DNA from 2 places in the Bradyrhizobium sp. 154 genome. Region 1 is predicted to be linked to the other one. Evidence: predicted binding sites of a transcription regulator. Region 1 holds the regulator's gene; the other holds the start of a gene.
The links. Region 1 encodes PhoB, which activates phosphate uptake and scavenging genes when phosphate is short. Its sites were predicted from a motif close to TGTCATNNANCTGTCAT; they were not measured.

Region 1 (11,643 bases):
GGCCGAAACCTTCAAGATATTTTGCCGAGCCCGTCGCCGCCAACGTCGCCAGCGTGCGGCCGTGGAAGGCGCCTTCGAAGGTGATCATGCGATAGCGATCGGGATGGCCTTTGGCGGCATGATAGCGCCGCACGACCTTGATCACGCATTCCAACGCTTCGGCGCCGGAATTGCAGAAGAACACGAAGTCCGCGAAACTTTCGTTGCACAAACGCGTTGCAAGCCGTTCGCCATCGGGACTCTGGAACAGGTTCGACATGTGCCAGAGCTTGGTCGCCTGCTCCTGCAATGCCTTGACCAACGCAGGATGGGCGTGGCCGAGCGCGTTCACGGCGACGCCCGAGGTGAAATCGAGATAGCGATCGCCATTGGTCGCGATCAGCCAGCAGCCTTCGCCGCGCTCGAAGCCAAGGTCCGCCCTGGCGAAAACGGGAAGCAGATGCGGCGCGGCGCTGTTGGTCATGACCATCACTTGGATGTTGCATTTGGACGTTGAGACCTGCCTGGCATGCCTTGCGCAGCGCACCATTGACCGGTCCGGAAAACGAAACGTGCCGCCTTTTAAGGGCGGCACGCGTCACCATCTTATGCCTGGCAAGACGGGTGTCAATGCCGCCCGGAAAGCCTCGCGAAACGCGAAATCCGTAGTCTTGCGGTGCCGATCTTGCGGGGTTTTCACCACGGAACATGTGGAAGCGAGTCGGCGGACTCTTGCGCGGGAGTCACGCCATATTGTAGCGTTTGGACTGTCAGATACGACATCTCGTGCAGCGGTTCTGATCCCAAGAGTCCTCATGTACCGGCGTAAACGTTCGGGCGTCAGTCACGCGCCCGGCGAGCCTTAAGGGATTCTGACGGCACGGGTTTTTCAAGGCTTAAGCATTCGCTGTGAGGCCCCAGGATGGCGGCGCGCAACGAGGGAAAGGGTGCAATGACGGTTTTGACCTGGTCCGACGATCGCGTCGAGCAGCTGAAAAAGCTCTGGGAGGCCGGACTTTCGGCCAGCCAGATCGCGGCCGAGCTCGGCAATGTGACCCGCAATGCCGTGATCGGCAAAGTGCACAGGCTCGGCCTGTCGGGCCGCGCCAAGAGCCCTTCATCGGCAGCGCCGCGGCCGCGCAAGGCGCGGCCCGCGCAGCATATGATGCGGGTGACCCGGCCGATCTCGCGCGGCAACACCGCGCTGGCGCAGGCCTTCGAGGTCGAGGTGGAGGCCGAACCGGTCACCTACGACAACGTGGTGCCGATGAGTCAGCGGCTGTCGCTGCTGGAATTGAACGAGGCGACGTGCCACTGGCCGGTCGGCGATCCCTCCAGCCCGGACTTCTTCTTCTGTGGCGGCAAGGCGCTGTCAGGCCTGCCCTACTGCGCCCAGCACTCGCGCGTCGCCTATCAGCCGGCAGCGGATCGCCGGCGGGCGGCACCGAAGCCGAGCACGCGGTGATTATTTCCTGAGATCGAACCGGCAGCCGTCACGCGGTGACGGCGCAACAAACCCGACGTCGTCCCGGACAAGCGAAGCGCCGGACCGGGACCGATAGCCACCGCAAGCCGTGGTTACGGGGACTCGGAGTTACCTTTTCGCGCAACAACCACGTCCTGTGGCTATGCGTCCGGATCGGCGCTTCGCTCCGGACAACGCTGCGCGTTGCCGGGAGCTACGCTTGTCCGGGACGACGACCGAGCTTGGTGACGCAGTTGGGCCTACGTCTGCTCCGCCTTTGCAAACCGATCATCCAGCGCATAACCCGCGCCGCGGACGGTGCGGATCGGGTCCTGCTCGCGGCCGAGATTGAGCAGCTTGCGCAGGCGGCCGATATGGACGTCGACGGTGCGCTCGTCGATGTAGATGTCGCGGCCCCAGACGCTGTCGAGCAGCTGCTCGCGCGAGAACACGCGGCCGGGATGCTCCAGGAAGAACTCCAGCAGGCGATATTCGGTCGGGCCGAGATCGATCGGCCGGCCCGAGCGCGCGACGCGGCGCTTGTCGCGATCGAGCTCGATGTCGCCATAGGCGAGCACGGTGGCGAGCCGCTCGGGGCTTGCGCGCCGCAGAAGGCCCTTCACGCGCGCGAGCAGCTCCGGCACCGAGAACGGCTTGACGATGTAGTCATCGGCGCCGGTCGCAAGACCCCGCACCCGCTCGCTTTCCTCGCCGCGCGCGGTCAGCATGATGATCGGGAGCTGCTTGGTCTCGGGACGGGTGCGCAGCCGCCGACACAACTCGATGCCGGACAGTCCCGGCAGCATCCAGTCGAGCACGATCAGATCGGGGATGTGTTCCTTGAGGCGGGTGTCGGCGTCGTCGCCGCGCATTACCGTCTCCACGTCATAGCCGTCGCCTTCGAGGTTGTAACGGAGAAGCTCGGTGAGAGCTTCCTCGTCCTCAACCACCATAATGCGTGCGCCCATGTTGTCGTCGCTCCCTAGGTATTCGGTACCGTCGTGGCGAAGGTCGTCATGTCGCCCTTCGGCCGCTTGTCGGTGATCGCCTGCCCCTCGATCATGTAGAACACGGTCTCGGCGATGTTGGTGGCGTGATCACCGATGCGCTCGATGTTCTTGGCGCAAAACATCAGATGGATGCAGAACGAGATGTTGCGCGGATCCTCCATCATATAGGTGAGGAGCTCGCGGAACAGAGAGGTGCAGATGGCGTCCACTTCCTCGTCGCCCTTCCACACCGCCATCGCCGCCGGCAAATCGTGCGCGGCATAGGCATCCAGCACCGACTTGACCTGCTGCTGCACGAGGTCGGTCATGTGCTCCAGGCCGCGGAACAGTTTCAGCGGATGGAAGTCCGTCTCCAGCGCCGCAACGCGCTTGCCCATGTTCTTGGCGAGGTCGCCGATGCGCTCGAGATCGGTGGCAACGCGCATGGCGCCGACGATCTCGCGTAAATCCACCGCCATCGGCTGGCGGCGGGCGATGGTGAGCACGGCGCGCTCCTCGATGCGCTTCTGAAGCGCGTCGAGCTCGGCATCGGTGGTGACGACGCGCTGGCCGAGCGCGACGTCGCGGCGGATCAGCGCGTCGACGGAATCGACGATCATGCGCTCGGCGATGCCGCCCATCTCGGCGACGAGGCGAGTGAGCTCCTGGAGGTCGGTATCGAAGGCCTTTGCGGTATGTTCAGTACCCATGTCCCGTCTCCTCAGCCGAACCGGCCGGTGATGTAATCCTGCGTACGCCGGTCGCTCGGCGACGTGAAGATCTTGCTGGTGTCGTCGAACTCGATCAGCTCGCCGAGATACATGAAGGCGGTTTTATCAGAGACGCGCGCCGCCTGCTGCATGTTGTGGGTGACGATCGCGATCGTGTAGTTCTCGGACAATTCCTGGATCAGCTCCTCGACCTTGGCGGTCGAGATCGGGTCGAGCGCCGAGCAGGGCTCATCGAACAAGATCACTTCGGGCCGCACCGCGACCGTGCGGGCGATGCAGAGGCGCTGCTGCTGGCCGCCGGAGAGCGACAAGCCGGACGCGTTGAGCTTATCCTTGACCTCGTTCCACAGCGCGCCGCCGCGCAGCGCCTTCTCGACGCGGTCGTCCATCTCGGACTTCGAGATCTTCTCGTAGAGGCGGATGCCGAAGGCGATGTTCTCGTAGATCGTCATCGGGAACGGCGTCGGTTTCTGGAACACCATGCCGACCCGGGCGCGCAGCAGGTTGAGGTCCAGCTTGGGATCGAGGATATTGGTCTGGTCGAGCAACAGCTGGCCGGTGGCGCGCTGGCCCGGATAGAGATCGTACATCCGGTTGAAGATGCGCAGCAGGGTCGACTTGCCGCAGCCCGACGGGCCGATGAAGGCCGTGACGCGGTTGGTGCCGAGGGCCAGATTGATGTTCTTCAGCGCGTGGTGCTCACCGTAGTAGAAATTGAGGTTGCGCGCGGTGACCTTGGCAGGCGCCTCGGGTAGCGGCTGTGAGCCGGGATGAACGGTCGGCGCACTTACGGAAACAGACATTTCACTCATTTTGCAGTCCTCTCGGCGCCAAGGATGCGCGCGCCAATGTTCAGGGCAAGCACGGTCAGGGTGATGAGCAGCGCCCCACTCCAGGCGAGCTGCTTCCAATAGGCGTAGGGGCTCTGCACGAAGTTGTTGATGGTGACAGGCAGGTTGGCCATCGTCTTGTCGAGGCCGAGGCTGAAGAACTGGTTCGACAGCGCCGTGAACAGCAGCGGCGCGGTCTCGCCGGCGACGCGCGCAGTCGCCAGCAGCACGCCGGTGATCAGGCCGGAGCGCGCGGCACGATAGGCGATCCGTTTGATCACCAGCGAGCGCGGCAGGCCGAGCGCGCTGGCAGCCTCACGCAGCGGGTTCGGCACCAGCAGCAACATGTCTTCGGTGGTGCGCACCACGACCGGGATCACGATCACGGCGAGCGCCAGCGCGCCGGCGATCGCCGAGAAGCCGCGCATCGGCACCACCACCGCGCCGTAGATGAACAGGCCGATGATGATCGAAGGCGCCGAGAGCAGGATGTCGTTGATGAAGCGGATCACCGAGGTCAGCTTGTCGTTGCGGCCGTACTCGGCGAGATAGGTGCCGGCGAACAGGCCGAGCGGCGCGCCGATGCCGACGCCGATCACGGTCATGATCAGCGAGCCGACGATGGCGTTGAGCAGGCCGCCCTCGTTCGATCCGGGCGGGGGCGTGTTCTCGGTGAAGACCTGGTAGTTGAGCCCGGCCAGGCCATTGTAAAGCAGCGTGATCAGAATCAGCGCGAGCCAAGTGACGCCGAAGGCGGCGGCTGCGATGCAGAGACCGCGGATGACGATGTCCCAGCGGCGACGGCGCGAATAGATCGGGTTCATGGCGTCACTTTCCGGCCTTGGTTTCCAGCCGCATCAGCATCAGCCGCGCGGCCGCGAGCACGAAGAACGTCAGCACGAACAGGAGCAGGCCGAGCAGGATCAGGCCGGACTGGTGCAGGCCGTCACTCTCGGCGAATTCGGAGGCGATCGCCGCCGAGATCGTGGTGCCCGGAGCGAAGATCGACGAGGAGATGCGGAACGAGTTGCCGATGATGAAGGTCACCGCCATCGTCTCGCCGAGCGCGCGACCGAGCGCCAGCATGACGCCGCCGATGATGCCGACGCGGGTGTAGGGGATCACCACGCTGCGGACGACTTCCCAGGTGGTGCAGCCGACGCCGTAGGCGGCTTCCTTCAGCACCGGCGGCACCGTCTTGAACACGTCGACCGAGATCGAGGTGATGAAGGGCAGCACCATGATGGCGAGGATCAGCGCGGCATTGAACAGGCTGAGATAGGACGGCGGACCTGCGAAGATCGCCCCCAGCACGGGGACGCCGTCGAAGACCCTGATCATGAACGGCTGGAAGGTGTTGGCCAGGAACGGGCCCAGCACGAAGAAGCCCCACATGCCGTAGATGATCGAGGGAATGCCGGCGAGCAGCTCGATCGCCATGCCGATCGGGCGGCGCAGCCATTGCGGGCAGAGCTCGGTGAGGAAGATCGCAATACCGAGACCGACCGGAATGGCGATCAGCATCGCGATGAAGGAGGTGACGAGCGTGCCGTACATCGGCCCGAGCGCGCCGAGCACGGGCGGATCGGCCGACGGCGCCCAGCGCTGCGTCCATAGGAACGAGAGGCCGTATTCCTTCATCGCGGGGAAGGCGCCAACGATCAGCGAAATGATGATGCCACCGAGGATCAGCAGCACCGAGATCGCGGAAAGTCGCGTGATCCAGTAGAAGGTGACGTCGCCGAGCTTGAACGCGCTCAAGGCCTTGGCGCGGTCATACGGTCCGGCGTCGTCGATTACGTCGCTCTGAACGGCCATCTCTGCCACGCCGATCCCCTGTACCCAGATTTATAGACGCTTGTTGCCGGTCCCGCGCCCCCGACACAGCACGACGCTGATCGGGGCCCGGTTGTTGTCCCGGCGCAGCGCAGCAGCATTTCACGCTGCTGCGCGTCCGGGACATGAGAGCCGTTCGCCTCAGCTCTTGATCTCGGCGGCCCAGGTCTTCTCGATCAGCTGGACGACGCTGTCCGGCATCGGGATGTAGTCGAGTTCTTCAGCCGCCTTGCCACCGTTCTTGAACGCCCAGCGGAAGAACTTGATGGCTTCCTGGGAGGCGGCCTTGTCGGTCGCAGACTTGTGCATCAGGATGAAGGTCGCCGCCGTGATCGGCCAGGACTTCTCGCCCGGCTGGTCGGTCAGGATGACGTAATAGCCGGGAGCCTTGGCCCAGTCGGCGTTGGAGGCGGCGGCCTGGAAGGCCTCGACGGTCGGCTGCACCGGCTTGCCGGCCTTGTTGACGAGACCGGTGTAGGTCAGCTTGTTCTGCTTGGCATAGGCGTACTCGACATAGCCGATCGAGTTCTTAGTCTGGCTGATGTTGCCCGACACGCCTTCGTTGCCCTTGGCGCCGACGCCGACCGGCCACTCCACCGCGGTGCCTTCGCCGACCTTGCTCTTCCAGTCCGCGCTGGCCTTGGAGAGATAGTTGGTGAAGTTGAAGGTGGTGCCCGAACCGTCGGAACGGCGGACCACGGTGATCGCCTCCGCCGGCAGCTTCACGTTCGGATTGAGCTTCTTGATCGCGGCGTCGTCCCATTTGGTGATCTTGCCGAGATAGATGTTGGCCAGCGTCTCGCCGTCGAACACCAGCTCGCCGGGCTTCACGCCCTCGAGGTTGACGACGGGGACGATGGCGCCCATCACCATCGGCCACTGCACGAGACCGTCCTTCTCGAGCTGCTCGGCCTTGAGCGGCGCGTCGCTGGCGCCGAAGGTCACGGTCTTAGCCAGGATCTGCTTGATACCGCCGCCCGAGCCGATCGACTGGTAATTCAGACCGTTGCCGGTCTCCTTCTTGTAGGCATCAGCCCACTTTGAATAGATCGGGAACGGGAACGTCGCACCGGCACCCGTGATATCGGCAGCAAAGGCCGCCGTCGCCGAGGCGGCGACCAAGCCGGCAGCGACGATCGTTTTGAGGAAATTCATGCTGGTCTCCATACAGGGGGAGCGAAGCGCCGTCCGCGCCCGATCGCGCTCCCCGCGCCGCCCCTTTAGGAGCGGTCGGCTGTGCTTTTACGAAGGTTTCGTGACAGCTGGATGACACCCTCAAGCAATTGGAATCGCTTGATTTTCAGGTCGCAGCCGAAGTCCTCGTCTGGGGAAAACAGGCGGTAAAAGTGGCGCCCTGCCGGGGGACGCTTTCGATCAGAAGCCGGCCGCGATGACGGTTAAGAATATGTTTCACCAGCGATAATCCGAGCCCGGTTCCGCCCTGCGCGCGGCTGTCGCCGACGTCGACCCGGTAGAAGCGCTCCGTCAGCCGGGGCAGGTGCTCCGGTGCGATGCCGGGGCCGAAATCCCGGACCATGACGCGGATTTCCTGAGCCCCATCAGTGACCGCGCTTGAGGTCAGCGACACAATGACGCGTCCGCCCGATGCGCCGTATTTGAGCGCGTTCTCGATCAGGTTCTCGAACAGGCGGAGCAGCTCCTCGCGGTCGCCCGCGATCATCACGGCGGCTTCCGGCAGATGGGTCTCGACATCGACCTGGCGCTCCCGCGCCAGCGGTTCGAGCCCGTCCGCGACCTGGCGGATGATCGGCAAGAGATCGACCAGGGTGTCGGGGCGGACATGGGCCGACAATTCGACCCGCGACAGCGACAGCAAATCGTCGATCAGGCGCGCCATGCGGGTGGCCTGGTTGTGCATGATGCCGAGGAAGCGCTCGCGCGCTTTTGGATCGTCCTTGGCCTGGCCCTGGAGTGTGTCGATGAAGCCCGACAGTGCGGCGAGCGGAGTGCGCAGCTCGTGGCTGGCATTGGCGACGAAATCGGCCCGCATCTCCTCGACCCGCCGCAGCGGCGTCTGGTCGTGGAAGGTCATCAGCATGCACTTGTCGGCGCCGCCGAAGGTGGTCGGCACCGGCACCGGCGTGATCATGAGCTCCATCCAGCGATCGACCGGAACATGATCGAGATAGGTCGCGCGCCGCGGCTCGGTGGTCGCGATCGCCTCGCGCAAGGCCGTGATAATCTCCGGCGAGCGCAACGCGAACTGGGCAAGCTCGTTCCTGCGCAGCGCCGGCGCGAGCTGGGCGGCGGCGGCATTGAGGTGGATGACGCGGCCGGCGCGGTCGAGCAGCACCGCAGGATCCGGCATGCCGGCAACGACCGCGGCCACCGCCGCGCTCTCGACCGGATTGATGCGCCTGACGTCGTCGCGCGAGGCGGCGGGATCGTGCAGGCGCCAGGGAATCAGCGCCGCGGCTGCAATGCAGAGGAATACGGTGGCAGCGTGCAGCACCGACAATTCGCCGAGCGAAACCACGACGGACAGCGCCAGCGCCGCGGCGATCAGCACGATGGTCGAGTGTCGCAGCCGGTCGGACCAGGGCTGGCTGGAGGGAGAAGATGGGGCGTCGATCGCCATCGGGGAGGGCTTCTCCTAAAAGGCCTGCGTCGGTCAGGCGCCGCTGTCGCTGCGCTCTCTCACATAGGCGGCCTCACGCGCCGGACCGGGATCGAGCTTGAGCGCCGCCTGCTGCAAGCGCTTCGAACGTGCGCCGATTATAACTTCCCGAAACGTCAGCAAGATTACAGATATGACGAAGGGGGACAGATAATAGAGGACGCGGAACAGGAGCATTCCACCCAGAAGCTCCTCCCGGTCCATCTGCCAGAGGCCGACCAGCATGGCGGCGTCGAACACGCCAAGACCTCCGGGTGAATGGCTGGCAAAGCCGAGCAGTGTCGCCGAGACGAAGATCACTGCGACCACGACGAAGCCGAGATTGGGCTCGTCCGGGACCAGCACGTACATCGCGAGCGCGCAGAAACCGAGATCGACAATGCCGATCGCGATCTGGAGCAGCGTCAGCGGGCCGCCCGGCAGCACTACGGTCCAAGGCCCCCGGCCGACCACCCGCGGCTGGGTCCAGACCCATACCACATAAGCGACCAGCCCCACGATGATCATCAGCGCCAGCGTCCGGTTCAGCCAGGCCGGCAGTTGGTCGATCGCGGCGGCGGCCTCCGGATGGTAGGAGATGCCGAGGCCGAGCACGGCGGCATTGCCGAGCCAGAAGGTCAGGCCGGCGAGGAAGCAGATCTTGGCGACGTCGATCGCGTTCAGCCCATAGGCCGAATAGATGCGGTAGCGCACCGCACCGCCAGTGAAGACGCTGGCGCCGACATTGTGGCCGATCGAATAGCTGGTGAAGGCGGCAAGCGCGTTGATCCGGTAGGGCACATGGGCGTGCCCGATCGCACGCGTGGCGAACAGGTCGTAGAAGGTCAGGGTGAAATAGCCCGCAGCCACGAACAGCGCAGCCATCGCAATCTGGCTCGGCTCGGTACTTTTGATTGCCTCGATGACCTCGTTGCGATCGATGCCTCGCAGCATGTGGTAAAGCACATAGCAAGCGATGCCGATGACCGCGACGCTGATCACAACTCCAAGCTTATGCAGGACTTGCTTCTGGCGCAGAAACGTCGTCGCTCTGCGGATGGCTTCCAGCATCTAGACCTCGAACAACGCTTCAGCGGCCAGGGTGGCCGGCGGACAGGCGGACGACGCACGGGCACTCGACGAACCGGCTCCGGCATCGCGCATGCCCCCTGCCCCTCCACTAGCGCGTTTTCGGACGAAGTGGAATTCGCCAATTCGAACAAAAACACGTGCCTTCAATGTTTTAGGCAGGTTGGGGGCTCCTGATGCAAGGTTTGGCGCCTTCGGCGGCAAGGCTTAATGCGAATCTCCTTGGCAATCCTGCGCAGACGCCATGAAGTTTTGATGATTTCAACCGCACAATGTTCCGTCACGGCTTAAGCCGACGTCAATCTATGGGGCACGCCGGCCTGTTGAAAGAGGGGCCGACCCGGACATTGTTCACGGATTCGAATGCGCCGGAAGGGTGCTGGGCGCAGAATGGACTCAAGGCGCGGTTACATAGCCGCGGCGATGGGCACCGGCCTGATCCTCGAAAATCGCCATGGCCGTGGTCATCCGCCGGAAACCCAGACGTTCGTAAAAACCCTCTTTGCCGGGGACCGCGTAGAGGATGATTTTCCGGTGGGTCCGGCATCGCACAAGCAAGCGCTCGATGATCTCGCGGCCAAGGCCCTGTCCCTGACGATCAGGGTGCACGGCAACATCGCAGAGATAGGCGCAGTCGCGACCGTCGGCCAGCACGCGCCCGGCACCGATCAGCCGCCCCTCGTCACAAGCAAAGGTGCGAAACATGCTGTTGCCGAACACGAGCGCAAGATCGGTCGGCGTCTTGTGGCCGAGCGGCGCGATGCGATAGAGCTCGGAAAGCTCGTGCCAATCCACGGCGGCGAGATCGTCGGTCCAGGCAATCGACATTGGCAAAGCCCTCCCCGCGTCAGTGCCGCGCGGCCGCGACGATATCATCGGCGCCGGGAAAGTGCCCCTTGCTGCGGCTGGCGACGATCCGGTCGCCGAGCCTGATCTGGAAGATCTTGCCCTTGCCGGGGACGAGGTCCGACTCCAGCGCCAGTTGCCGGCGGAGCGCCGCAGCCACGTCTCTGGCGCGCTTCTCGTATCCGCACGGGCGGCAACAAATGATGGTCACGGCAGACATCTCGTCCTCCTTCAGGCCGCGAGTTGCGGACGCACCGCTTCGATGCCGGCGATCCAGCCGGCGACGGAGCGGCCAATCGCTTCCGCGTGATCCTCCTGAAGATAGTGCAGGCCCGGCCCGAGACGGACAAGCGCGCAGTGCTTGAGCGAGGCAGCGAACGTCTCGGCAAATTCCGGAGCGACGAGCGCACCCGGCTCGCCTGCAAACAGCAGCTTTGGATATGACGCTTCGGCGAGCGATGCATGCGCCGATTGCAGCGCTGCGTAGACATCGGCTGGCTCGCCTGCGATCGGCAGCTCACGGGGGAAGGCGAGGACGGGACGGCGGCTCTCCCGCGTCGGAAACGGCGCGCGATAGGGCGCCATCTCCTCCTCGCTCAGCGTGCGCATGATGCCGCCGGGCAGCACGCGCTCAACGAAGGCATTCGCCTCCAGAACCATCGCCTCGCCCTCGCCCTGCGTCCTGAACTTGCGGAAGGTCTGGCGCGCCGCGTCGGTCTGGTGAAAATCCTGCCAGCTCGGCATCGGTCGGATGAACTCCATGAAGGCGAGGCCGCGCACGAAGGTCGGACGGCGCGCGGCGAGATGAAATGCGAGCGCAGTGCCCCAATCCTGGGCAACGAGATAAGCCGAGGACAAGCCGAGCTGTTCAATCAACGCATCAAGGTAGCCGGCGTGATCAACGAAGCGGTAGGCGATGTCGGGCTTGCCGGACTCGCCGAAGCCGATGAGGTCGGGCGCGATGCAATGCGCGACCGGCGCCACCAGCGGCAGGATGTTGCGCCAGATGTGCGAGGAGGTGGGATTGCCGTGCAAGAACAACGCGACCGGCTGATCGCGCCCTCCTGTCGCGCGGTAAGCCATCGTGCTCCCAAGCACGGACGCGGTGCGCATTTCCATGTTGACTGGCTTGCTCATGTTGGCTCCCTGAACACAGTTTGAAATGCGATAGTCTTGAAACGTTCGAGCGCGTCCGGATTGCGGTCGACCTTCATGCGCAGGATCGCCCCCTGCCAGGACGCAAGCAGGAAGTCGGCAAGCT
Region 2 (11,643 bases), on a different contig from region 1:
GCGTGCCTTCGAGATCGAGATAGTTGGTGGGCTCGTCGAGCAGCAACAGGTCGGGCGCCGCGAACAGCGTCGCGGCGAGCGCGACGCGCATGCGCCAGCCGCCGGAGAACTCGGCGCAGGGGCGGAGCTGATCGGCGGCGGAGAAGCCGAGGCCGGAGAGGATCGCGGCCGCACGGCTCGGCGCCGAATGCGCGTCGATGTCGACGAGGCGGGTCTGGATCTCGGCGATCCGGTGCGGATCGGTCGCGCGCTCGGCCTCGGCGAGCAGCGCGTCGCGTTCGAGATCGGCCCTGAGCACGACAGAGATCAGGCTCTCGGGGCCGTTCGGCGCCTCCTGCGCCAGGCTGCCGACGCGCCAGCGCGGCGGCAGCGTCACCGAGCCGTGCTCGGCCGCGACTTCGCCGCGGATCACCTTGAACAGGGTCGACTTGCCGGTGCCGTTGCGCCCGACCAGGCCGACGCGGGACCCGGGCGTGATCTGCACGGAACTCTGGTCAATCAGAAGGCGTCCGGCGAGGCGGACGGAGAGATCGGTGATGGACAGCATCCGGCCTTGTCACCGCAGGGCGCGTCGAACGCAACCCGTTTTTCCAAGCTTGTCGTTCAGCGTGCCCCTTCGGAAAACCGCTTCACACCTTTCCCGATCATGCTCCCATCAGTGCGATTCGCGCTCGCGCTGCCTCAATTCGTTGAGCAACTTCTCGAGGTGCGTCGGGAGGCGGGGATCGGGGCGCAGACTCTGCTGAAGCCGTTCGCCCACGGCATCGCGAATCGAGCGGCTGGTGCGCCGGTCGATCTGTTCGCTGTCATTGGCAAAAAGGCCAGCCATCGCGCGGTTCCGTGTTCTCAGAGGTAAGGACACGGTACCAAGTCATTGCGCCCAAAATGGTTTCGCTGCTTGCGGGGAATCCCCGGGATTCTCGTAAAAATTGTATTATGCCAGCCATGTCCGCCCAAATAAAAGGCCCCGGCGCGGACGCCGGGGCCTCTCCTGAAGGGTTACCTTGGGGGCATAGGTAACCCCTTTGTTCAGGAAGGTGCTTGCGGAAGGTGCTGTCGGGCTCAGTAGCAGCGGTTGATCAGCCGCCAGCGGGGTCCCCAGGGGGTCGGGACCAGCCGGCGCACGTAGCAGCCGCCATAACCGTAGGAGACGGGACCGCCGACATAGAAACGCGGTCCGCCCCAGCCGCGGTGCCAGCCGCCGCCGTGCCAGCCTCCGCCGTGCCAGCCGCCATGCCAGCCGCCATGCCAGTGGGCGGAAGCGGAGGTCGGCGCCAGCGCGGCACCAAGCGCGACCGCGGCAACGGCGGCAAGCGAAAGTTTCCTCAACATGGTGATCTCCTCAACAATTGCCGGCGCGGGGCTATCGCGCCGATGGAAAGGCCGCCGAAACGCTCTGCCTCATGGTCAGGCTTCGGTTCGATAGCCCCGACCTTACGCCCGCGAAGCTGAACCGAACCCTGATGCGGGTTTCAGATTCGGTTCATCTGAGTGAAATCGGTGTAATCCATGTTGAATCGCGGGCTGCGAGGCCTGCGGCGAAGCGCCTATGCGGCTGTTTCGGCGGTCGCTTGCCGTCCGGCAATGGCGCCGATATAAGCCCCGCAACTGCGAACCCCCGCATTCTCCCCGAGGACAAGATTTATGGCCATCGAACGCACTTTCTCGATCATCAAGCCCGACGCGACCGAGCGTAACCTGACCGGCGCAGTCAACGCCGTGATCGAGAAGGCGGGCCTGCGCATCGTCGCACAGAAGCGTATCCGCATGACCAAGGAGCAGGCCGAAACCTTCTATGCCGTGCACAAGGCGCGGCCGTTCTTCGGCGAACTCGTTGACTTCATGACTTCGGGGCCGGTCGTGGTGCAGGTGCTGGAAGGCGAGGGCGCGATCGCCAAATACCGCGAGGTGATGGGCGCGACCGATCCGGCCAAGGCTGCCGAGGGCACCGTCCGCAAGCTCTACGCCAAGTCGATTGGCGAGAATTCGGTGCACGGCTCGGATGCGCCGGAGACGGCCGCGATCGAGATCGCGCAGTTCTTCTCTGGCAACGAGATCGTCGGCTGATCTATCAGCCGATAGGTTAGGTACGACGGGCGAAAGGACTCATTGTGGACTGGCTCTGGCAGATCTTCGATCCCGCTACGATCGGGGCATTCTTCACCCAGTTCCGCAACGAAATGGCTGCGCCGACCTTCTGGATCGCGGTTGGCAAGATCATCTGGATCAATATCCTGCTCTCCGGCGACAACGCGCTGGTGATCGCGCTCGCTTGCCGCGGCCTCAGCCCGCGGCATCGGCTGTGGGGGATGATCTTCGGTGCCGGCGCGGCGGTGATACTGCGGATCATCTTCACCGGCATCGTCGCGACGCTGATGGAGCTGCCGTATCTCAAGCTCGTCGGCGGCCTTGCGCTGATCGTAATCGCGGCAAAGCTCTTGGTGCCGGAAAACGAGGACGAGGATGACGTCGAGTCGGCCTCGCATCTGTTGCAGGCCATTCAGATCGTCGTGGTCGCCGACATCGTCATGAGCCTGGACAACGTCATTGCGGTCGCTGCCGCAGCCAACGGCAGCGTGCCGCTGCTGATCCTCGGCCTCGCCATCAGCGTGCCGCTGATCGTCGCAGGTGCCGCGCTGATCATGGCGCTGCTCGCAAAGCTGCCGGTTCTGGTCTGGGCTGGTGCTGCGCTGCTCGGCTGGATCTCGGGAGAAGTGATCGCGACCGATCCCGGCGTCGCGCCGAAGCTGCACACGCTGTTCGACGGCCCGCTCGGCGCCTCGCTGGACAGCATGCTCGGCGCACTTCGCATCCCGCCGCAATTCACCCATGGCGGCGGAGGCGGCGAATATCTTTGCGCGCTTCTCGGCGTCGTCGTCGTGCTGGTCGTCGGCACCATCTGGCGTCGGCGTAGCCTGGGCGCGGCCGCGCTCGAATCCTCGGAGCGCCACGCCAAGGCCTCGGTCGAATAGTTTTTAACGGCGGACGATCGAGCCGGCGCGGCCAATCAGGCGGGCGAGCTGGCGGAAGCGGCTGCCGACGCGGTCGGCGACGAGATCGCCGAGGCGGTGTTCGAACACCAGCATCAGCTTGCGGCTCTGGCTGCGGAAATGCGTGGCGGGTAGCACGCCCGGCCGCGCCGCCGAAATCAAGTGCGCGACGCGGAACGCTGCTCCCAGGAGGCGGGCGCGCTCGAGCTGCGCCGGCGTCAGCAGGCCCTGCATGTTAGCCGGCGGCTGGTTTTCCTCGCTCAGGCCCGCATAGCGATAGAACACCGACAAGCCGACGAAGGCGCGCTCGGTATGGGTGATCGCGCCGAAATTGCCATTGACGACGAGGCTTAGCGTCTGCTCGCCGCGATGATCGGGGTGCACGCGCCAGCCGATGTCGGAGAGCAGGCACGCGGTGTGGCGCAGGCGGCGGTCCTCTTCGGTCTCGCGCAGCTTCACGACGCGCGCAAGGCGGTCGGTCCAGGCGATCAGCTCGCGGGCATGCTTCGCCGAGCGCGACAGCAGCTGGTTGAGCTCCTCTGCTGCGCAGATCAGCCCGTCCTTGTTGCGTTCGGAGTCCGAGAGCTTCTCGTGCAACAAACCCTCGCGCACACCGAAGGTCGAGAACACGATGGTTTTCGGCTTCGCCACGCGGATGATGTGCTCGAGCACCAGGGCGGCATAGGTGAGGAGCGGGCGGCGTGCATCAGCGACGATCTCGATATCGGCCAGCATGTCGGCGGCCGCAAGCCGGCGCAAACGCCGCGAGAAGTCGAGCGCCTCGGCCGCCGAAATCGAATAGCCGTGCATCACCTGGAGCGGATAGCCGCTCTGGATGATGTGGATACGCGCGAGCGCACGCCAGGTGCCGCCGACCGCGTAAAAAGTGCGGCCGCGGCCCGCGGCGAGCTGCGGCACCTCGTCGAGCGCCTCGCGCACGATACGGTCGGCGCGCTTGAGCGATTTGTGTGCGAGGTCCTGGAGCGCGAGGCCACCGAGCGGCAGCGTCACGCCGCTGCGCACGCTGTTCCTGCGCACGTCGATCAGCTCGAGCGAGCCGCCGCCGAGATCGCCGACGATGCCGTCGGGATGATGGATGCCGGAGATCACGCCGAGGGCCGACAGCCGCGCTTCGCGCGGGCCCGACAGGATCTCGATCTTCACGGCGCAGATGCGCTCGGCCTTCGCGATGAAGTCGGGACCATTGGAGGCGTCGCGGCAGGCGGCAGTCGCAATTGCGAACACGCGTCCGACCTGCATCACGCGGCACAGGGCGCGGAACCGCTTCAGCGAGGTCAGCGCCTTGTCGACGGCGTCGGGCGCGAGCAGGCCCGTGCTCTGCACTTCGCGCCCGAGGCCGCACAGCGTCTTCTCGTTGAAGATCGGAATGAGGCTGCGCGCCAGCGCCTCGTAGACGACGAGGCGGACCGAGTTCGAACCGATGTCGATGACCGCGACGCTCGAGCCGCGCTTGCGCGGCTGCTTCACGTTGAGAATCCGGGATCAGGATTGATGACGTTCATTACGCCGCGTGAGACGGCGCGGCGAGGATTCCTTGAGCGACTTTCCACGGCCAGACAGACTCGGATTCGTCATGAAGTAGTTGTGGACGTTGAAAGGCTCCTCGCCCTTCGCGGCTTTCATACGCGTTGAGGACCCGTCCGGCAACAATTGCCAGCTCTGCTCATTGTCCTTCAGGTTCGCGACCATGATCTGTTCGAGAACCTGCTGATGCACCGTGGGATTTTGCAGCGGACACAGCACCTCGACGCGGCGGTCGAGGTTGCGCGGCATCATATCGGCCGAGGAGATATACACAGCCGCTTTTGCGCTCGGCAGGCCTTGGCCCATGCCGAAGCAGTAGATTCGGCCGTGTTCCAGGAAACGTCCGATGATCGACTTGACACGGATGTTCTCCGACAGACCGGGGATCCCGGGCCTGAGACAGCAGATGCCGCGCACCACGAGCTCGACCTGGACGCCGGCCTGCGAGGCCTCATAGAGCGCGTCGATGATGTCGGGGTCGACCAGCGCGTTCATCTTCATCCAGACCGCGCCGTGCCGGCCGTGCCGTGCATGCGCGGTCTCGCCCTGGATGTGCTCGATGATGCGCTTGCGCAAGGTCAATGGCGACACCGCCATCTTCTCCAGATCGCTCGGCGCGGCATAGCCGGTGATGAAATTGAACACGCGAGCCGCGTCGCGGCCGATGGTCGGGTCCGACGTGAAGTAGGAGAGGTCGGTGTAGATGCGCGCGGTCACCGAGTGATAATTGCCGGTGCCGGTATGCACGTAAGTCGTGAGGCTGCCGCCCTCGCGGCGCACCACCATCGAGAGCTTTGCGTGCGTCTTCAGTTCGAGAAAGCCGTAGACGACCTGCACGCCGGCGCGCTCGAGGTCGCGCGCCCAGCGGATGTTGGCCTCTTCGTCGAAGCGCGCCTTCAGCTCGATCAGCGCCGTGACCGACTTGCCGGCCTCGGCGGCTTCGGCGAGCGCACGCACGATCGGCGAGTTGTTGGAGGTGCGGTAGAGCGTCTGCTTGATCGCGACTACATCTGGGTCGCGCGCGGCCTGCTGCAGAAACTGCACCACCACGTCGAAGGATTCGTAGGGGTGATGGACGATGAGATCCTTCTGCCGGATCGCAGCGAAGACGTCGCCGGCATGCTCGCGCACGCGCTCGGGATGGCGAGGCACGTAAGGGGTGAATTCGAGGTCGGGACGGTCGAGACGAGTGAGCTGCGAAAGCTCGTTCATGGCGAGCACGCCGTCGACGAGAAACACCTCGTCGTCAGCCGTCGACAGCGCATGCTGCACGAAGCTGCGCAGCTGCTCCGGCATCTTGGCGTCGATCTCGAGCCGGATCACCGACCCGCGGCGGCGCCGCTTCAGCGCGGTCTCGAACAGGCGAACGAGGTCTTCGGCCTCTTCCTCGATTTCGAGCTCGGAGTCGCGGATGATGCGGAAAGCGCCCTGGCCATGCAGATTATAGCCGGGGAAGAGACGGTTGATGAACAGGGCGGTTGCCTGCTCCAGCGAAATCAGCCGGACGGCCTTGCCTTCGGCCGGCAGGCGGATGAAGCGGTCGATCTTGCCGGGCATGCGGATCAGGGCGTTCATCTGCTTGCCGTCGGCAGCGCGCGTGAGCTGGAGCGCGATGGTGAAGCCGAGGCTAGGAATGAACGGGAAGGGGTGGGCCGGATCAATTGCGAGGGGAGTCAGCAGCGGGAACACGTTATTGAGGAAGTAGTCCTCGATCCAGGTCCGTTCCGGCTTGGTGACGTCCTTGCCGTCGACCAGGACGATGCCGACCTCGGCGAGCGTGCCGCGCAGGTCGCGCCAGATCGCCTGCTGGTCGGAGGCAAGTTGGGAGACGGTACGATTGATCAAGGCAAGCTGCTCCGACGGGGTCAGGCCGTCCGGGCTGCGCTCGGCAATGCCCTCGCGCACCTGGGCCTTGATGCCGGCGACGCGGACCATGAAGAACTCGTCGAGATTGTTTGCCGAGATCGACAGGAATCGCACCCGCTCCAGCATGGGATGGCTGGGATTGACCGATTCTTCCAGGACACGGCGGTTGAAATGCAGCCAGGACAGCTCGCGGTTGATGAACCGTTCGGGGCTCGAAGCGATCGCCGGCAGGCTCTCCGTTTCCGGGGCTTTTTCTTTGATTTCAACAGCTTGCGCAGAGTCCATGAGAAGTCGATCCATCCAGTTCACCCCAATTGCGACTTACGCGCAAAATCGGTGGGAGCATGTGTTAGAGCGATGACGTTTCGATGACATTGATGTTCCGCCGCTCCGCCGCGTCAAGCGGCTGGTGCCAGCGAACTGGTCAGACGTCCCGAAGCAGCTCGGCCGCCAGCGCCCGGGTGACGGGGCGGCCAAGCCGCAGGGCCTCGCTGTCGAGCAATTCTACCGCCTGCCGGGCGGCGGCCGAGGATCGCTCCAGCCGGGTAGCGAGGTAGCTGACGATGTTCTCATCCACCGTGAGCTGGCGGTCAGCGCAGAATTTGACGATGAGGCCGCGGAAAAGCTGGTCGTCCGGCGACAGCAACGCGACCACCGGCACGGCGCGCAGACGCGAGCGCAGGTCGCGAAGCTCGATCTCGAGCGATGCGGGTAGCTCGCGCCCGGTGAAGAGGACGTAGGCGCCATCCTCGCGGGCGAGGTTCATCAGGTGGAAGAGGGCGCGCTCGTCAAACTCTTTCGCCTTGAGATCTTCGACGACCAGCGCTCCGGTCGCGAGCGCGCCCGGGACCGCGGCGGCGGCCAGCGCATTGGCCGTGGTCGAGCGGGCGCCTGATACCTCGGCCCAGATCGCGGCGAGATGGCTCTTGCCACTGCCTTCGGGGCCGGTCAGCCACATGATCCGGTTCGGCCATTCCGGCCAGGCGTCGATCAGGCCGAGACCGGCCGCGTTGGCGGGGCCCTCGAGGAAATTGTCCCGGCTGAGGCTTTCCGCATGCGGAAGCGAAAACGCCAATTGTCGGGGATGAACGCGGCCTGCCACGCTTGCCTTGCTCCATGCCGGCGTCCCGGCCTCGTTTGGATTCGACTTTCGAGCGGGAGTTGGCCTTTTGCGGGGCCACATCCACTCATTTGGCCTCGATCGTGCTCATGTGCCGCAGCCACTCGACGAGATAGAGCGACACCGAGGAGAGCGTGAACACCGTGACGAGGCCCATCAGGATCGTATCATAGGGTGCCGGCTTGAAGCCGAAGGCAAGCGCCGCCAGCACCAGCGCCGCGAATGCCACTTGTGCCACAGTATTGAGCTTGGACACCTTTGATGGCTTCATCTCGACCGGCCGGTCGAACAGCCAGGATACGATCACGGCGGCGACGATCATGATGTCGCGCGAGACCACCAGGATGACGATCCAGCGCGGAATCGCCCCCCAGATGCCGAGCGCCATGTAGATCGAGACCAGCAGCGCCTTGTCCGCGAGCGGATCGAGCAGGGCGCCGAGCTCACTCGCCATGTTGAACCGCTTAGCCAGGAAGCCGTCCACGGCGTCGCTGATACCGGCGATCAGGAAGACCGCGAACGCCACCTCCATTTGGCTCGACACGATGGCCCAGACGATGATCGGGACCAGCATGATGCGGCCCAGGGTAATGATATTCGGAATACTCACGCGGCGCTTCCCGGCACCCGGCCTGACTTCGGATCCGGCCCCTAGGGAGGCTGAACCGGTTGATATCTACATACTATAAGGCGGGGCGCCACGCTTGCCATTGCGTGTCCCCGGAATTCGACGTAACCAGCCGCAAACCCACTGGAAATCGGGCATGACCGACCGCAAAAACGGCCTCACTTACGCCGATTCAGGCGTCGATATCGACGCGGGCAACCGCCTCGTCGACCTGATCAAGCCGATGGTGCGCGCCACCGCGCGGCCCGGCGCCGACGCCGAGATCGGCGGTTTCGGCGGCCTGTTCGACCTCAAGGCGGCCGGTTTCAAGGACCCCGTCCTGGTCGCCGCCACCGATGGCGTCGGCACCAAGGTCAAGATCGCGATCGAGACCGGCCTGCATGGCGGCATCGGGATCGATCTTGTCGCGATGAGCGTCAACGACCTCGTGGTCCAGGGCGCCGAGCCGCTGTTCTTCCTGGACTATTTCGCCTGCGGCAAGCTCGATCCGGAGGCCACCGCCGCGATCGTCGCGGGTGTTGCGGAGGGCTGCCGGGAATCCGGCTGCGCCTTGATCGGCGGCGAAACGGCCGAGATGCCCGGCCTCTACAAAGACGGCGATTACGACCTCGGCGGATTTGCAGTCGGCGCCGCCGAACGCGGTACGCTGCTGCCGCGCCCGGACATCGCGGCGGGCGACGCCGTGATCGGGCTCGCGTCGTCGGGTGTGCATTCCAACGGCTTCTCGCTGGTGCGCAAGATCGTGGAACAATCCGGTCTCGGCTTTCAGGCGCAGGCGCCGTTCGCGCCGGTCATGACGCTCGGCGGCGCGCTGCTGACGCCAACGCGGCTCTACGTCAAATCCTGCTTGCGTGCGATCCGCGAGACCGGCGCGGTGAAGGGGCTGGCCCACATCACCGGCGGCGGTTTCACCGACAACATTCCGCGCGTGCTGCCGAAGAACCTCGGCGTCGGCATTGACCTCGCACGCCTGCCGGTGCTGCCGGTGTTCAAATGGCTGGCCGCGCAGGCTGGCATCGCCGAACTCGAAATGCTGCGCACCTTCAATTGCGGTATCGGCATGATTGCGATCGTCGAGCCTGACAAGGTCGAGCAGGTGGTTGAGGTCTTCACCGATGGCGGCGAGACCGTGGCGCAGCTCGGCACCGTGATTCCCGCCGAGGGCGAGCACCGCGTCGTCTATAACGGCCATCTCGACCTGGCGCTGTGATGAAGCGCCGCGTCGCCATCCTGATCTCCGGCCGGGGCTCCAACATGGCCGCGCTGATCAAGGCAGCAAGCTCGGCGGATTTTCCGGCGGAGATTTCGCTGGTGATCTCGAACAAGACCGGTGCGCCGGGGCTGGAACGGGCCAGGGCGAGCGGCGTGACGACCGAGGTGATCGAGAGCAAGCCGTTCGGCAAGGATCGCGCCGGCTTCGAGAAAGTATTGCAAGCCGCGCTCGACCGGCACGGCATCGAGCTGATTTGCCTGGGCGGCTTCATGCGCCTGTTCACGGCGGATTTCACCAAGGCCTGGTACGGGCGGATGCTCAACATCCATCCGTCGCTGCTGCCGTCCTTCCCCGGTCTCGATCCGCACGGCCAGGCCCTGCGTGCCGGCGTCAAGCTATCCGGTGCGACGGTGCACTTTGTCATTCCAGAGACCGACGCAGGCCCGATCGTGATGCAGGGCGCCGTCCCCGTCAGCGATCACGACACGGTGGATACGCTGTCCGAGCGTATCCTCGAAGTCGAGCACCGCATTTATCCCGAGGCGCTGCGGCTGCTCGCGACCGGCAAGGTCCGGATCGAGGGTGATGTGTGCAGGACGGTGGGCAGCGCGGCGTCGGAGAATTTTCTGATTGCGCCCGTGGTGGGCTGAGCCGGGCACCTCGGGCTCACTCGATGTAGCCTGCTGCCTCGCCGTTACGAACATATCCGTAGATCCTGACCGGCCGTCGTCTGCTCTCCGGCAAACCGCATGCGGCGCAGGATTGCGCGGACAAGTTCACGTTGGTGCGCGGTCTCGGTGGATAGTTCAGCCCATTCCATCCAATCCCATCCAACGCTCATCCAGTGATAGAACCATTCGCCATCCCACTGGCTCAGATTTCCCGTTTCCAGGTTCTTGCAGCGAAATCGAGGTTGATCGGAGGGGGCAAGGGCGAGCATCGCCTCCCGCAACTCGCGCCATTTTGTATCATTCGCGGCCGAATAATAGTCGGACTGCTGAGCCATATGGCTGCCAAACAAAATCCCCCGGCAGAGCCGGGGGCAACGTCATGATCTCTCGCGTGTCGTGAGAGGCATCAGGAGACCTTGAGGTTCTCCGCGGATGATTTGCCGCGGTTCTCCACGAGGTCGTATTCAACCACCTGGTTCTCGTTGAGGGTCGAGAGTCCGGCGCGCTCGACGGCGGAGATGTGGACGAACACGTCCTTGTCGCCGCCGTTCGGCTTGATGAACCCATAGCCCTTGGTCGGGTTGAACCATTTGACGGTGCCCTTTTGTGGCATCGCTAGTCTCCTCCACTAGATAGCAAAAAGACGCGGCCGGTTTTTCGCGTGCCACGCCACAAACGGCCTTCCGAAAGTCTGTCGAGTCTTGAGTCTCAATGTCGCGAAACGCACAGCCAGCGGCCAATTCCGTTGTGGCCAATATTGCAACATGAAAACCGTGCGTTAGCAAGCAGAGCACGAATTTCAAAATCGCCCCGGATGTGCCCGGGCCCAATTTCGACCTGTGGCCGGGGAACCACAATCAGGAGCAATCCCCCTTATCTGGAGGCGTCCCGTGGTTGACCCTCCGTAACAGTTCGGCGCAAATCAGCTCATGGGCGCTCATGTTGCATTTTTGCGCGCCGCCATTTGCTTCGGGTTTTGTCGTCATGCGCTGCACTGCGCAGCCACCAGGGACACGGCAGACGATCGGGCTGAACCGCGTCCGCCGGGTCGCGGCAGCGATCGCCACGACCTTCACCCTTATGGCGTTTGCGCTCATCGTGACGATGTCGGCGGCTACGGCCGTCCTCGCGCAAAGTCCCACGCCGACGCCGACCCCGACCCCGACACCCACGCCGTCGCCGACCCCGGTCCCGATGCCGACCTCGGCCAATTATGACCAGTCGGCCGGCAACAGCACGCTCAATCTCGGCTCAGGTTTCCTGGAGCGCCTCGGCAACCAGGCATCGAGCGGCTTTAACCGGGCGTTGCGGACCAATCCCGGCGGTGGCGGCGCATCGGCGAGCACCGAAGATCCGCGCTACCGCACCTGGTTCGAGGGCTATGGCATCTCGGTCCGCACCGATGCGCAAGGCGACTTCGTCGGCGACAAGCGCAAGACTTTTGGCGGCGTCGCCGGCATCGGCGCACGGCTCGCGCCGGGTGTCAGTATCGGCTTTTCGGTCGACCAGAGTCACACCGACATCGACGTGCCCTTGGCGCTCCAGTCCGCGACACTCGACCTCACCCAAATCGGCTTCAATGGCTCCGTCGACAAGGGGCCATGGACCTG

Region 2: the regulator PhoB is predicted to act here: its motif matches at 6,759-6,775, upstream of IVA92_RS05025 (RNA degradosome polyphosphate kinase).

Annotation. Positions count from the first base shown of each region.
Region 1 is NZ_JADPKG010000030.1:255,015-266,657, reverse strand. It holds gene IVA92_RS06815 (aspartate aminotransferase family protein) at 1-463, opposite strand, end outside; gene IVA92_RS06810 (GcrA family cell cycle regulator) at 932-1,444, shown strand; gene phoB (phosphate regulon transcriptional regulator PhoB) at 1,705-2,412, opposite strand; gene phoU (phosphate signaling complex protein PhoU) at 2,427-3,143, opposite strand; gene pstB (phosphate ABC transporter ATP-binding protein PstB) at 3,155-3,976, opposite strand; gene pstA (phosphate ABC transporter permease PstA) at 3,973-4,818, opposite strand; gene pstC (phosphate ABC transporter permease subunit PstC) at 4,823-5,812, opposite strand; gene pstS (phosphate ABC transporter substrate-binding protein PstS) at 5,972-6,985, opposite strand; gene IVA92_RS06775 (ATP-binding protein) at 7,131-8,429, opposite strand; gene IVA92_RS06770 (lysylphosphatidylglycerol synthase domain-containing protein) at 8,463-9,518, opposite strand; gene IVA92_RS06765 (GNAT family N-acetyltransferase) at 9,933-10,364, opposite strand; gene IVA92_RS06760 (Rdx family protein) at 10,384-10,602, opposite strand; gene IVA92_RS06755 (haloalkane dehalogenase) at 10,614-11,519, opposite strand; gene IVA92_RS06750 (TetR/AcrR family transcriptional regulator) at 11,516-11,643, opposite strand, start outside.
Region 2 is NZ_JADPKG010000027.1:60,063-71,705, reverse strand. It holds gene IVA92_RS05055 (ABC-F family ATP-binding cassette domain-containing protein) at 1-547, opposite strand, end outside; gene IVA92_RS05050 (hypothetical protein) at 656-829, opposite strand; gene IVA92_RS05045 (sulfur globule protein precursor) at 1,063-1,332, opposite strand; gene ndk (nucleoside-diphosphate kinase) at 1,645-2,067, shown strand; gene IVA92_RS05035 (TerC family protein) at 2,112-2,972, shown strand; gene ppx (exopolyphosphatase) at 2,976-4,478, opposite strand; gene IVA92_RS05025 (RNA degradosome polyphosphate kinase) at 4,494-6,686, opposite strand; gene IVA92_RS05020 (DnaA/Hda family protein) at 6,826-7,503, opposite strand; gene IVA92_RS05015 (CDP-alcohol phosphatidyltransferase family protein) at 7,589-8,131, opposite strand; gene purM (phosphoribosylformylglycinamidine cyclo-ligase) at 8,286-9,359, shown strand; gene purN (phosphoribosylglycinamide formyltransferase) at 9,359-10,012, shown strand; gene IVA92_RS05000 (DUF6678 family protein) at 10,057-10,368, opposite strand; gene IVA92_RS04995 (cold-shock protein) at 10,440-10,646, opposite strand; partial or broken gene IVA92_RS04990 (autotransporter outer membrane beta-barrel domain-containing protein) at 11,018-11,643, shown strand, end outside.